2 regions of the Streptomyces sp. NPDC003036 genome follow, and region 2 is predicted to be linked to the other one. Evidence: predicted binding sites of a transcription regulator. Region 2 holds the regulator's gene; the other holds the start of a gene.
The links. The regulator HrcA, encoded in region 2, represses chaperone genes, less so after heat shock. The targets are predictions, from matches to a motif close to TTNGCACTCNGNNNNNCNGAGTGCNAA.
Positions count from the first base shown of each region.

Region 1: groES (co-chaperone GroES) is a predicted target of HrcA. The motif match lies at 4,496-4,522, and genes of this name have one in related genera.

Region 1 is NZ_JBEXNO010000003.1:239,963-246,617, forward strand. Features, by position in the region: gene tsaD (tRNA (adenosine(37)-N6)-threonylcarbamoyltransferase complex transferase subunit TsaD) at 1-316, shown strand, start outside; gene ABZX67_RS04040 (hypothetical protein) at 313-573, shown strand; gene ABZX67_RS04045 (polysaccharide deacetylase family protein) at 680-1,531, shown strand; gene ABZX67_RS04050 (hypothetical protein) at 1,578-2,216, shown strand; gene ABZX67_RS04055 (methyltransferase domain-containing protein) at 2,223-3,401, opposite strand; gene ABZX67_RS04060 (polysaccharide deacetylase family protein) at 3,511-4,443, shown strand; gene groES (co-chaperone GroES) at 4,669-4,977, shown strand; gene groL (chaperonin GroEL) at 5,094-6,655, shown strand, end outside.
Region 2 is NZ_JBEXNO010000007.1:137,603-144,257, forward strand. Features, by position in the region: gene ABZX67_RS07665 (nitronate monooxygenase) at 1-234, opposite strand, end outside; gene dnaJ (molecular chaperone DnaJ) at 391-1,530, opposite strand; gene hrcA (heat-inducible transcriptional repressor HrcA) at 1,530-2,546, opposite strand; gene ABZX67_RS07680 (MBL fold metallo-hydrolase) at 2,692-3,417, shown strand; gene ABZX67_RS07685 (DUF3097 domain-containing protein) at 3,428-4,234, shown strand; gene hemW (radical SAM family heme chaperone HemW) at 4,382-5,614, opposite strand; gene ABZX67_RS07695 (SpoIIE family protein phosphatase) at 5,630-6,655, opposite strand, start outside.

The DNA of each region.
Region 1 (6,655 bases), on a different contig from region 2:
TGCCTGCAAGGACGAGGGCGTCGACCACCTGATGATCGGCGGCGGTGTGGCGGCCAACTCGCGGCTGCGCGCGCTGGCCGAGGAGCGGTGCGAGCGGGCCGGCATCCGGCTGCGCGTGCCCCGGCCGGGCCTGTGCACGGACAACGGCGCGATGGTCGCGGCGCTCGGCGCCGAGATGGTCGCCCGCAACCGGCCGGCCTCCGACCTGGAGCTGCCCGCGGACTCCTCCCTGCCGGTGACCGAGCCCCACGTGCCCGGGAACGGCCACAGCCATGACCACGTCCACGAGATCAGCAAGGACAACCTCTACTCATGACCGCGGTCACCCTCATGTGGGAGGCCCGCGCCGCCGAGGGACGCGGCCCGGAGCTGCTGGCGTGGGCGCGGGCGGCCGAGCTCGCCGCCGTACCGCGGCGCCGGGAGACCTTCACGGCGCCGGGCGACCGGGTCCTCGTCCTGACGTGGTGGGACGCGCCGTACGACGCGGACCTGCCCGAACTGCCCGAGCCGCCGACGGACCTGGTGACGCGGCCGGTGCACCGCTGGCGGTTCGCGTCCCACGGGACGGACTGACACGGTCACGGACCGACACGGTCACGGCCTGACGGAACCTCCGGCCTGATTCAGCCATCAAGCAGGACGCAGCTGACGATCAGGTGTTCGGACGTGAGGTTCCAGGGTGGGGAAGTACATCGCGCGCGCGGCGGCGTTGGCCGCGGCGCTGCTCATATCGGGCTGTACGGCGTCGGGTTCCGGCTCCGGTTCCGGCTCCGCGGGGAACCCGGAGCCGGGACCGGCGCCGAGCACGACCGCCGCCGCGCCGCCGCGCCAGGCTCCGGACGCCTCGGCCGCGTACGCGAAGTGGGGCCTGAAGCCCTTCCCGGCGCCGCCGGCCCCGCCGAAGGTCAAGCCGGTGCGGACGGGCGCGGGCGGCCCCGTACCCGTCATCAGCGAGATACCGACCACCGACAAGGTCGTCTTCCTCACCTTCGACGACGGTGCCGAGAAGGACCCCGAGTTCGTCGAGATGATGCGGGAGCTGAAGGTCCCCTTCACGATGTTCCTGACGGACGCGGCCATACGCGACGACTACGCGTACTTCACGCGTCTGCGCGACCTCGGCGGCGGCACGGGCGTCGCCAACCACACGCTCACCCACCCCAACCTCCGCACCCTCGGCGCCGCCGCCCAGCAGCGCGAGATCTGCGGCCAGCAGGAGCAGCTCAAGCGGACCTACGGCACCGCCCCGCGGCTCTTCCGCCCGCCCTACGGCAACTGGAACGAGGACACCCGCGCGGCCGCCGCGCGGTGCGGCGTCGAGGCCATCGTGCTGTGGCGCGAGTCGATGCAGATCACCAACATGCAGTACCAGCGCGGCGACCGGAAGCTCCACCCCGGCGACATCGTCCTCGCCCACTTCCGCGGCCCGCAGGACCTCAAGGGCACCTCGATGACCGAGATGACGGCGAACATGCTGCGCCGCATCCAGGAGCAGGGCTTCACGGTGGCCCGCCTGGAGGACTACGTCTGACCCGGGGGCCCGGGGGCGGCGCGCGCACGGTCGCTAGCCTCGGAGCATGTCTCCACGCCGCCCCTTGCCCCCGCCCCCTCCGCCCGCGCACCTGCGCACCTGGCCCCACCGCGAGGCGCTGCTCGCCGACCGGAACCGGGCCATGGGGGAGCTGACGTGGCGCATCCTGGGCGGCAGGCGGCTGGTGCTGTTCCTGCTGACGCTGGTGGCCCTGCAGGCGGGCTGGCTGGCCGTCGGCGGATCCCTGATGTCGCTGGACGACGGCGTGGTGGACCCGCTCACGGCGGTGGCGGGCGCCCTCGGCGTCTGCGTGGGCCTCGCCGTCGTGATCCCGGCGCTCTTCGCCGTGGCCTTCGCCGTCCGCCGGGACCGCGCGGCGCGCGAACTGCTCGTCCAGTGGGCGTCCTTGGACACCGACCCGCCGCGCGACGCCGCCTTCCGGGTGCCGGTGCTGAGCCTGATCTGGTTCCTGCTCGCCTTCGCGCTGTGCGCCCCGGGCCTGTGGCTCTCCTTCGCGGTCCCCGCCTCGGCCCGCCCGGGCACCACGACGTACGCCGAGGTCGCCGCCCTCATGGGCGTCGGCCTCATCCTGTGGGTGCACGGCCTGATCGCCGTGACCAAGGCGGTGGGCCACTACCGCTGGGCGGTACGGCTCGGGGCGCGCCGCCCGGAGCCCGTGCGGTGAAGCGGCTTACGCGGGGCGGCCGATCAGCATCGTCGGCGCTCCAGCGACCCGGGTCAGGAAGACCGTCGCCGCGTTCGGGCCCTTCGGCTTCAGCTTGCGGCGGAGCTCCTCCGGTTCGACCGCCGAGCCGCGCTTCTTGACCGTCAGGTTGCCCACCTCCCGTTCGCGCAGGAGGGACTTGAGCTTCTTGACGTTGAAGGGGAGCCGGTCGGTGATCTCGTACGCGGTGGCGTACGGCGTCGGGCGCAGCTCGTCCGCCGTGATGTAGGCGATCGTCTCGTCGAGCAGCCCGCCGCCGAGCTCCTCGGCGACCTCCGCGACCAGGTGGGCGCGGATGACCGCGCCGTCGGGCTCGTACAGGTAGCGGCCGACCTCGCGGACCGGCGGGTTGGGCAGGCCGCGGCCGGTGAGGGTGTGGGGGCCCGGGAGGAGCGTGGCGGTGACCGCGCCGGGGCGGGTGCCGAACCAGAGGACGGCCTCCTTCACGTCGCCGCCGTCCGAGATCCACTCCGCCTCGGCCTCCGGCGGCACCGTCTCGTGCGGGATGCCGGGGGCGATCTTCAGCGCGGCGCGCGGCGCCTCGAGCGCCGTGCCGACGGCCCAGGACAGGGGCGGCGAGTACGCCTCGGGGTCGAACACGCGGCCCCGGCCGCCGCGCCGGGCCGGGTCCACGAAGACCGCGTCGTACGCGGAGGTGTCGACCTCCGTGACGTCCGCGCAGCGCACCTCGATCAGGTCGGCCAGGTCCAGCGCCTCGGCGTTCGCGCGGGCGGTCTCGGCGGTCAGCGGGTCCCGGTCGACGGCCAGGACCCGGATCCCGGCGCGGGCCAGCGCGATCGCGTCGCCGCCGATGCCGCAGCACAGGTCCGCGACGCCGCGTACGCCCAGCTCCCGGAAGCGCGCCGCGCGGTGGGCGCCGACGGATGCCCGTGTCGACTGCTCGACGCCGTTCGGCGTGAAGTACATCCGGTACGCGTCCGACGCGCCGAACTTCGCCACCGCCCGCTGCCGCAGCCGGGCCTGCGCGAGCGCCGCCGTGACCAGGTCGGCGGGGTGGTCCCGGCGCAGCCGGGAGGCGACGGCGAGCTCCTGGGACGGGTCGTAGTCGCGCAGGGCGGCCAGCAGGGCCTGGCCCTCGTCGGTGAGGAGCGCGGAGAAGGCGGCGAGATCGGTCACCCGCCCCATTGTGGGCCAGGTGGGCGATGGTGCGCGCGGGGCGGCGGTGTCGCCCGGGCGGCGGGGCACGGCGCTGACAGGATGCGGCGCCATGCAGCTAGTACGACAAACAGAACAAATGCCATCGGTCGCGAGGGGGAGGCGGCCCCGCCGCGCCGCCGCCGTGCTCGCCGCTCTCCTCCTCGCCGCACTCGCCGCCTGCGGTGACGCCGGCTCCGGGCGGGACGTCGCCCCCGCCGGCAAGCAGCCCGAGCCGCGGCAGGGCGGCGCCGCCGCGGCCGCCGGTCCGGCGGGCGCGCTGGCCGCGTACGTCGAGAGGGTCAAGCGCGCGCAGGCCGCCCGCGCCGTCGCCGCCCGCAAGTGGGGGCTGAAGCTCACGCCGCTGGCCGCTCCCCCGCCGCCCACGGCCGCCGAGAAGCCGAAGATCACCTTCCGTAAGGGCTTCGGCGTGGGCGACCCCACCCTGCCGCCCGTCTTCACGACCGTCCCCACCAAGGAGCGGATCGTGTTCCTCACCATCGACGACGGCGCCGAGAAGGACCCCGAGCTGGTGCGGATGATGGACGAACTCGACATCCCGTACAGCGCGTTCCTCAGCGACTACCTGGTCAGGGAGGACTACGGCTACTTCACGAAGATGCAGAGGACCGGCGTCGCCCTGCACAACCACACCCTCAACCACCGCTACATGCCCGCCCTCTCCTACGCGGAGCAGAAGCGCGAGATCTGCGGCCAGCAGGACGTCATCGAGAAGCGCTACGGCAAGCGCCCGCCGCTCTTCCGCCCGCCGTACGGCAACTACAACGCCGACACCCTGCGCGCCGCCCGGTCCTGCGGCGTCAAGGCCGTGCCCCTGTGGTCGGCCGAGGCGTTCCCCGACCACATGGAGTGGCGCGAGTGGGACCGGGACCTGCACCCCGGCGACATCATCCTCACGCACTTCCGGGGCCGGGAGGACTGGAAGGGCAGCATGCCGGACATGATCCGGTACGTCATGAACGTCGTGACGGCGAAGGGCTACGCCGTCGCGAAGCTCGAGGACTACGTATGACCGTCGACCACACCCGTCCGAGGGCGTACGGAAAACGCCGCGCCGTCGTGAATTGGCACTCCGCTTGACCGAGTGCTAACCGCGGTCATAGTCTCGGCTCTGGCACTCCCCACCGGAGAGTGCCAACACAGCGACGGGCAGGTCCGGCACCCGCGACGACGGATCCACCTGGTCGCCACCTCAGACAGTTAACCCCGTGAGATCTCCGAAGGGGGAGGTCGGATCGTGACGACCACCAGCTCCAAGGTTGCCATCAAGCCGCTCGAGGACCGTGTCGTGGTCCAGCCGCTCGACGCCGAGCAGACCACGGCCTCTGGCCTGGTCATCCCGGACACCGCGAAGGAGAAGCCCCAGGAGGGCGTCGTCCTCGCGGTGGGCCCGGGCCGCTTCGAGAACGGCGAGCGTCTGCCGCTCGACGTCAAGACCGGCGACATCGTGCTGTACAGCAAGTACGGCGGCACCGAGGTGAAGTACAACAACGAGGAGTACCTCGTCCTCTCGGCTCGCGACGTGCTCGCGATCGTCGAGAAGTAATTCACCCCGCTTCACCCGAAGCAGAGATGCTTTGAGCTGCGCCCCTGGCCGCCCCACTGACTTCACAGTGCCGGGCGACAAGGGGCGCGGTTCGTTCGAGAGGACTGACTCAGCCCATGGCGAAGATCCTGAAGTTCGACGAGGACGCCCGTCGCGCCCTCGAGCGTGGCGTCAACAAGCTCGCTGACACCGTCAAGGTGACCATCGGCCCCAAGGGCCGCAACGTCGTCATCGACAAGAAGTTCGGCGCGCCCACCATCACCAACGACGGTGTCACGATCGCCCGCGAGGTCGAGCTCGACGACCCGTACGAGAACCTCGGTGCCCAGCTGGTGAAGGAGGTGGCGACCAAGACCAACGACATCGCGGGTGACGGCACCACCACCGCCACCGTGCTGGCCCAGGCACTGGTCCGCGAGGGCCTGCGCAACGTCGCCGCCGGCGCCTCCCCGGCCGCCCTGAAGAAGGGCATCGACGCCGCGGTCAAGGCCGTCTCCGACGAGCTGCTCGCCACCGCGCGCCCGATCGACGACAAGGCCGACATCGCCGCCGTGGCCGCGCTCTCCGCGCAGGACCAGCAGGTCGGCGAGCTCATCGCCGAGGCGATGGACAAGGTCGGCAAGGACGGTGTCATCACCGTCGAGGAGTCCAACACCTTCGGCCTGGAGCTCGACTTCACCGAGGGCATGGCCTTCGACAAGGGCTACCTGTCCCCGTACATGGTGACCGACCAGGAGCGCATGGAGGCCGTCCTCGACGACCCGTACATCCTGATCCACCAGGGCAAGATCTCCGCGATCGCCGACCTGCTGCCGCTCCTCGAGAAGATCATCCAGGCCGGCTCCTCCAAGCCGCTGCTGATCATCGCCGAGGACGTCGAGGGCGAGGCCCTGTCCACGCTGGTCGTCAACAAGATCCGCGGCACCTTCAACGCGGTCGCGGTCAAGGCCCCCGGCTTCGGTGACCGCCGCAAGGCGATGCTCGGCGACATGGCCGCCCTCACCGGCGCCACCGTCGTCGCCGAGGAGGTCGGCCTCAAGCTCGACCAGGTCGGCCTGGACGTGCTCGGCACCGCGCGCCGCGTGACCGTCACCAAGGACGACACCACCATCGTCGACGGTGGCGGCAAGTCCGAGGACGTCACCGGCCGCGTGGCGCAGATCAAGGCCGAGATCGAGAGCACCGACTCCGACTGGGACCGCGAGAAGCTCCAGGAGCGCCTCGCGAAGCTGGCCGGCGGCGTGTGCGTCATCCGCGTCGGCGCCGCCACCGAGGTGGAGCTGAAGGAGCGCAAGCACCGTCTGGAGGACGCCATCTCCGCGACCCGCGCCGCGGTCGAGGAGGGCATCGTCTCCGGTGGTGGCTCCGCTCTGGTCCACGCCGTCAAGGTGCTCGACGACAACCTCGGCAAGACCGGCGACGAGGCCACCGGTGTCGCGGTCGTCCGCCGCGCCGCGGTCGAGCCGCTGCGCTGGATCGCCGAGAACGCGGGCCTCGAGGGCTACGTCATCACCGCGAAGGTGGCGGAGCTCGACAAGGGCCAGGGCTTCAACGCCGCGACCGGCGAGTACGGCGACCTGGTGAAGGCCGGCGTCATCGACCCGGTCAAGGTCACGCGCTCCGCGCTGGAGAACGCCGCGTCGATCGCCTCCCTCCTCCTCACCACCGAGACGCTCGT
Region 2 (6,655 bases):
GTCGGCGTGCCCGGGCTGCGGCATGAAGAGGTTCACCCCGAAGGCCCGCGAGGTCATCCCCCGGACCTGTGTGACCTCCTGGTACATGCCGTCGGCCGTTTTGTACCCGGCGGCGAGGAACCCGAGCCCGCCCGCCTCGGACACGGCGGCGACGAGCTGCGGGCAGGAGGCACCACCCGCCATGGGTGCCTGCACGATCGGGTACCGGCAGAGATCGGTCAGTGCGGAGGACATGCACGCATGGTGTCACGCCACCGGTCCGCCACCGAATCCCACCTGCCCCCGCATCCCCGCACCGGCCCGCCGGGGTGCCTTCCGGGGGCTGTCCCCCTCAAGAATGCCGAAACCGGGGGCGCGAGGCCCCCGGTTTCGGCAACGGCTCACCTACGGTTAGCGCCCGTTGAACGCGTCCTTCAGACGCGAGAACAGTCCCTGCTGCCCCGGCTGGAACTGGCCCGTCGGCCGCTCCTCGCCCCGCAGCTTCGCCAGCTCCCGCAGCAGCCGCTCCTGCTCCGCGTCGAGCTTCGACGGCGTCTGGACCTCGACGTGCACGATGAGGTCGCCGCGTCCGCCGCCGCGCAGGTGCGTGACGCCGCGTCCGTGCAGCGGGATCGACTGGCCCGACTGCGTACCGGGACGGATGTCGACCTCCTCCATCCCGTCCAGCGTCTCCAGCGGCACCTTGGTGCCGAGCGCGCCCGCCGTCATCGGGATCGTCACCGTGCAGTGCAGGTCGTCCCCGCGCCGCTGGAAGACCGCGTGCGGCAGCTCGTGGATCTCGACGTACAGGTCGCCGGCGGGGCCGCCGCCCGGGCCGACCTCGCCCTCGCCCGCCAGCTGGATGCGGGTGCCGTTGTCGACACCGGCCGGGATCTTGACCGTGAGCGTACGGCGGGACCGTACGCGCCCGTCGCCGGCGCACTCGGGGCACGGCGTCGGCACCACGGTGCCGAAGCCCTGGCACTGGGGGCACGGGCGGGACGTCATGACCTGGCCCAGGAAGGACCGGGTCACCTGGGAAACCTCACCGCGGCCGCGGCACATGTCACAGGTCTGCGCCGACGTACCGGGCGCGGCGCCCTCACCGGAGCACGTCGTGCAGACGACGGCGGTGTCGACCTGGATGTCCTTCGTCGTACCGAAGGCGGCCTCGTTGAGGTCGATCTCCAGCCGGATCATCGCGTCCTGGCCGCGCCGGGTCCGCGAGCGCGGGCCGCGCTGGGACGCCGTGCCGAAGAAGGCGTCCATGATGTCGGAGAAGTTGCCGAAGCCGCCCGCGCCGAAGCCGGCGCCCGCGCCCGCGCCGCCGGAGGCGGACAGGGGGTCGCCGCCGAGGTCGTAGACCTGCTTCTTCTGCGGGTCCGACAGCACCTCGTAGGCGGCGTTGATCTCCTTGAACCGCTCCTGCGTCTTCGGATCGGGATTGACGTCCGGGTGCAGCTCGCGCGCGAGCCGCCGGAACGCCTTCTTGATCTCGTCCTGGGACGCGTCGCGGCGTACGCCGAGTACGGCGTAATAGTCCGTGGCCACTACGACTCCGCCAGGATCTGTCCGACGTAACGTGCCACTGCGCGTACCGCTCCCATCGTTCCGGGGTAGTCCATGCGGGTCGGTCCGACCACGCCGAGTTTGGCGACTGCCTCGTCGCCCGAACCGTAGCCGACCGCGACGACGGACGTGGAGTTCAGCCCCTCATGGGCGTTCTCGTGCCCGATGCGTACGGTCATCGCCGAGTCCTTGGCCTCGCCGAGCAGCTTCAGGAGCACCACCTGCTCCTCCAGCGCCTCCAGCACCGGCCGGATCGTCAGCGGGAAGTCGTGCCCGAAGCGGGTCAGATTGGCGGTGCCGCCGATCATCAGCCGCTCCTCGGTCTCCTCCACCAGCGTCTCCAGCAGCGTGGCCAGCACCGTGGAGACGGTCCCGCGGTCCTCCACCTCGAAGGACTCGGGGAGGTCCTGCACCAGCTGGGGCACGTCGGTGAAGCGCCGTCCCACGACACGGCTGTTCAGCCGCGCCCGCAGGTCGGCCACGGACTGCTCGCCGAACGGCGCGGGGCAGTCCACCATGCGCTGCTCCACCCGGCCCGTGTCCGTGATCAGCACCAGCATCAACCGGGCCGGGGCCAGCGACAGCAGCTCCACGTGCCGCACGGTGGAGCGCGTGAGGGACGGGTACTGGACGACCGCGACCTGCCGGGTCAGCTGCGCCAGCAGCCGCACCGTACGGCCGACGACGTCGTCCAGGTCCACCGCGCCGTCCAGGAAGTTCTGGATCGCGCGGCGCTCGGGAGTCGACAGCGGCTTGACGCCCGCGAGCTTGTCCACGAAGAGCCGGTAGCCCTTGTCCGTGGGGATGCGGCCCGCGCTGGTGTGGGGCTGGGCGATGAAGCCCTCCTCCTCCAGCACCGCCATGTCGTTGCGCACGGTGGCCGGCGAGACGCCGAGGTTGTGGCGCTCCGTCAGCGCCTTGGAGCCGACGGGCTCCTCGGTGCCGACGTAGTCCTGGACGATGGCGCGCAGCACCTCGAGTCTGCGTTCGCTGAGCATCGCGCGCACCTCCAGCTGGCTTCGGTTACTCGGTGTCCATTGGCACTCGCCGGGTCCGAGTGCCAGGTACCACCCGGCCAGTGTACGGCGCCGGGGTACGCCCCTAGCAAGGGCGGCGGTCACCGTACCGCGCTAGCGTCGCGGTATGGACGTCGACTGGGAGGACCTGGGATGGGAGCGGCTCGCCGAGGGAGTGGGCCGTCGGCGGCTGCCCGTCTGGGACGCCACGACCGCCCTCGTGGCCGGTGATGACGCGGCGCTGCTCTTCGACACGGGCGCCACGCTCCGGGAGGGCGCGGAGATCCGGGCGCAGGCCCAGAAGCTGCTCGGGGGCGGGCGGAGGGTGACGCATATCGCACTCAGCCACCCCCATTTCGATCATGTGCTGGGGACGGCGGCGTTCGCGGGGGCGGAGGTGTTCGGCGCGGTGGGCGTCGACACGCTGCTGGCACGTGAACGGGACGATCTGCGGACGGACGCGATCCGCCACGGGGTGGCGGCCGGGGAGGCCGTCGAGGCGGTGGACGTGCTGGTCCTGCCGCATCACCTGGTGACCGGCGAGTGGACGCTCGACCTGGGCGGGAAGCAGGTGCTGCTGGCCAACGTGGGGCCCGGCCACACCGGCCACGATCTGGTGCTCCTGGTGCCCGGCGAGCCGGAGGTGGTCTTCTGCGGCGACCTCGTGGAGGAGTCGGGCGACCCGCAGGCCGGACCGGACGCCATCCCGTCGCGCTGGCCGGCCGCGCTGGACCGGCTCCTCGACCTGGGCGGCGAGGACGCGCTGTACGTACCGGGGCACGGCGCGGCGGTCGACGCCGCCTTCGTACGCGCCCAACGCGATGAGCTGGCCCGGCGGTTCGGGGTGTCGTAGCGTCTGCCGAATGCGCAGTTACGACCCTGATCTGACGCCCTCGTGGAAGCGGCCGCCCGCCCCGGTGCCGGAGGTGCCCGCCGAGCCGGATCTGGTGGTGGAGGAGGTGGGGACCGGTTTCTGCGGGGCGGTGATCCGCTGCGAGGCGGGGACGGTGACCCTGGAGGACCGGTTCGGCAAGGAGCGGGTGTTCCCGCTGGCCCCGCGCGGGTTCCTGCTGGAGGGCCGCCCGGTCACCCTGGTCCGCCCGTCCGCCGCCGCTCCGGTACGGCCCACCCGTACCGCCTCGGGCTCGATCGCCGTCCCCGGCGCACGCGCGCGCGTGGCCCGGGCGGGGCGCATCTACGTGGAGGGCCGCCACGACGCGGAGCTCGTGGAGCGGGTGTGGGGCGACGACCTGCGCATCGAGGGCGTGGTCGTCGAGTACCTGGAGGGTGTCGACGACCTGCCCGCGATCGTCCGCGACTTCGCCCCCGGCCCGGACGCCCGCCTCGGGGTGCTGGTGGACCACCTGGTTCCGGGCTCCAAGGAGTCCCGCATCGCGGCACAGGTCACGGACGCGCACACGCTGGTCGTGGGGCACCCGTACATCGACATCTGGGAGGCGGTGAAGCCGTCGGCGGTGGGCATCCCGGCGTGGCCCGCCGTCCCGCGGGGCCAGGACTGGAAGAAGGGCGTGTGCCGAGCCCTGGGGTGGCCGGACAACACGGGAGCGGCGTGGCAGCACATCCTGTCGCGGGTGCGGGGATGGAAGGACCTGGAGCCGGAGCTGCTGGGGCGGGTGGAGGAGCTGATCGATTTCGTGACGGCGCCGTAGGCCGCTGCGCGGGGCTTCTCCCCCGCCCCGCACCTTCCCGAACCCAGCGGGGGCTGGATCTCCGTCCGGCGTTTGAGGACACGCGCGAAGCGCGTACGGGGTCCGGGGCGAAGCCCCGGTGACGGGAAGGGGCGGGTAGGGGAAAGCTCAGTCCACCAGGTCCCGCACCACCGCGTCCGCCAGCAGCCGCCCGCGCAGCGTCAGCACGGCGCGCCCCTCGGCGTAAGGACCGGGGTCCAGGAGGCCGTCCCTTACCGCGCGGTCGGCGGCGCGCGCGCCCGCGGGTCGCAGCAGCTCCAGGGGGCACCCCTCCCGGAGCCGCAGCTCCAGCAGCACCCGCTCGACCCGCCGGTCCTCCTCCGAGAGGAGCTCGCGGCCCGCGCCCGGCGACCGCCCGGCGGCCAGCGCGGCGGCGTACGCGCCGGGGTGCTTGACGTTCCACCAGCGCACGCCGCCGACGTGGCTGTGCGCGCCGGGGCCCGCGCCCCACCAGTCGGCGCCGCGCCAGTACAGCTCGTTGTGCAGGCACCGCCCGGCCTCCGAGGTGGCCCAGTTCGACACCTCGTACCAGGCGAAGCCCGCCCCGGACAGGACGTCCTCGGCGATCAGGTACCGGTCGGCGTGGACGTCGTCGTCCGTCATCGGCACCTCGCCGCGCCGGATGCGCCGCGCCAGCTGCGTACCCTCCTCCACGATCAGGGCGTATGCCGAGACGTGGTCGGGGCCCGCGCCGATCGCCGCGTCGAGGGAGGCGCGCCAGTCGTCGTCGCTCTCGCCCGGCGTGCCGTAGATCAGGTCGAGGTTGACGTGCTCGAAGCCCGCCGCCCGCGCCTCCGCGACGCACGCCTCGGGCCGCCCCGGTGTGTGCGTACGGTCGAGTACCTTCAGGACGTGCTGCCGGGCGCTCTGCATGCCGAAGGAGATCCGGTTGAAGCCGCCCTCGCGCAGCTCCGCGAGGTACGCGGGGCCGACGGACTCCGGGTTGGCCTCCGTCGTGATCTCGGCGTCGTCCGCGAGCCCGAACTCGTCGCGGATGGCGCCCAGCATCGTCACGAGATCGGCGGCGGCCAGCAGCGTCGGCGTGCCGCCGCCGACGAAGACGGTCCGCACCGGGCGCGGGTCGTCGCCCAGCACCTTCCGCGCGAGGCGCACCTCGTCGACGAGGGTCTCGGCGTAGTTGTCGCGGGAGGCGAGCACACCACCGGAGCCGCGCAGCTCGGTGGCGGTGTACGTGTTGAAGTCGCAGTAGCCGCAGCGGGTCGCGCAGTACGGGACGTGCAGATAGAACCCGAGCGGCCGCTCACCGGCCCCGAGCAGGGCGGACGCGGGCAGCGCGCCGTCCTCGGGCATGGGCTCGCCATCGGGCAGTACGGAAGGCATACCGCCCATTGTCCGTCACTCGCGGGATTCCCGAGCCGGCCCGGCCTGCAGGACGAGGAGCGCGAGGTCGTCGGAGACCGGCCCCTCTCCGAAGGTGTGCACGGCCTGCCGGATCCGGTCGGCGACGCCCTGGGCGGAGAGCCCGGCGCAGCAGGCGAGGGTCCGGGCGAGCCCGTCCTCGTCGTCGAACATCCGCCCGGCGCGGGAGCGCCGCTCGGTCACGCCGTCGGTGACGCACAGCAGGGTGTCGCCGGGCGCGAGGTGGAAGGTGTGCGTCTCGTACGCGACGTCGTCGATGACGCCGAGCAGGACCTGCGGCAGGGCGACGGGCGACACCGTGCCGCCGGGGCGCAGGAGCAGCGGGAGCGGGTGGCCCGCGCAGGCGAGGGTGCAGCGCGCGCCGCCGCCCTCCTCCGGCGGGAGCGGCGTGAGCTCCCCGTACAGGAGGGACAGGAACCGCGACTGGGTGGGGCTGACCGGCTGGGCGTCGGGGCCTCCGGCGGCGGCGACGACCAGTGCGGCGGCCTCGGCGGCCTCCGTGGCGTCGTCGAGGAGGAGCCGGTTGAGCCGGTCGAGGACCTCGCCGACGCGGTGCCCCTCGCGGGCGAGCAGCCGCAGCCAGGGGCGGGCCAGGCCGGTGACGACGGCCGCTTCGGGTCCGCTGCCCTGGACGTCGCCGAGCATGAAGCACCACCGGCCCGCCGCCTGGAAGACGTCGTAGAAGTCGCCGCCCGCGAGGCCGTCGTCGCTGGGCTCGTACACGACATGGCTGGCGACGCCCGGGATCTGCGCGACCTTGCTGGGCAGCAGTCCGCGCTGGAGGACGCGGCTGATGGTGGCCTGGCGCGTGTACCGGCGGGCTGCGCCGATGGCGAGCGCCACACGGCGCGCGAAGTCCTCGAGGAGGGCGGTGACCGCGTCCGGGATGCGGCTGGTGCCGCGCCGCCCGATCATCAGGGTGCCGAGCCCGCGGCCGCCCACGACGAGGCGGAGGGCGAGCGCGGTGCCGTGGCCGTCGCCGGACGGGTCGGGCCACGGAAC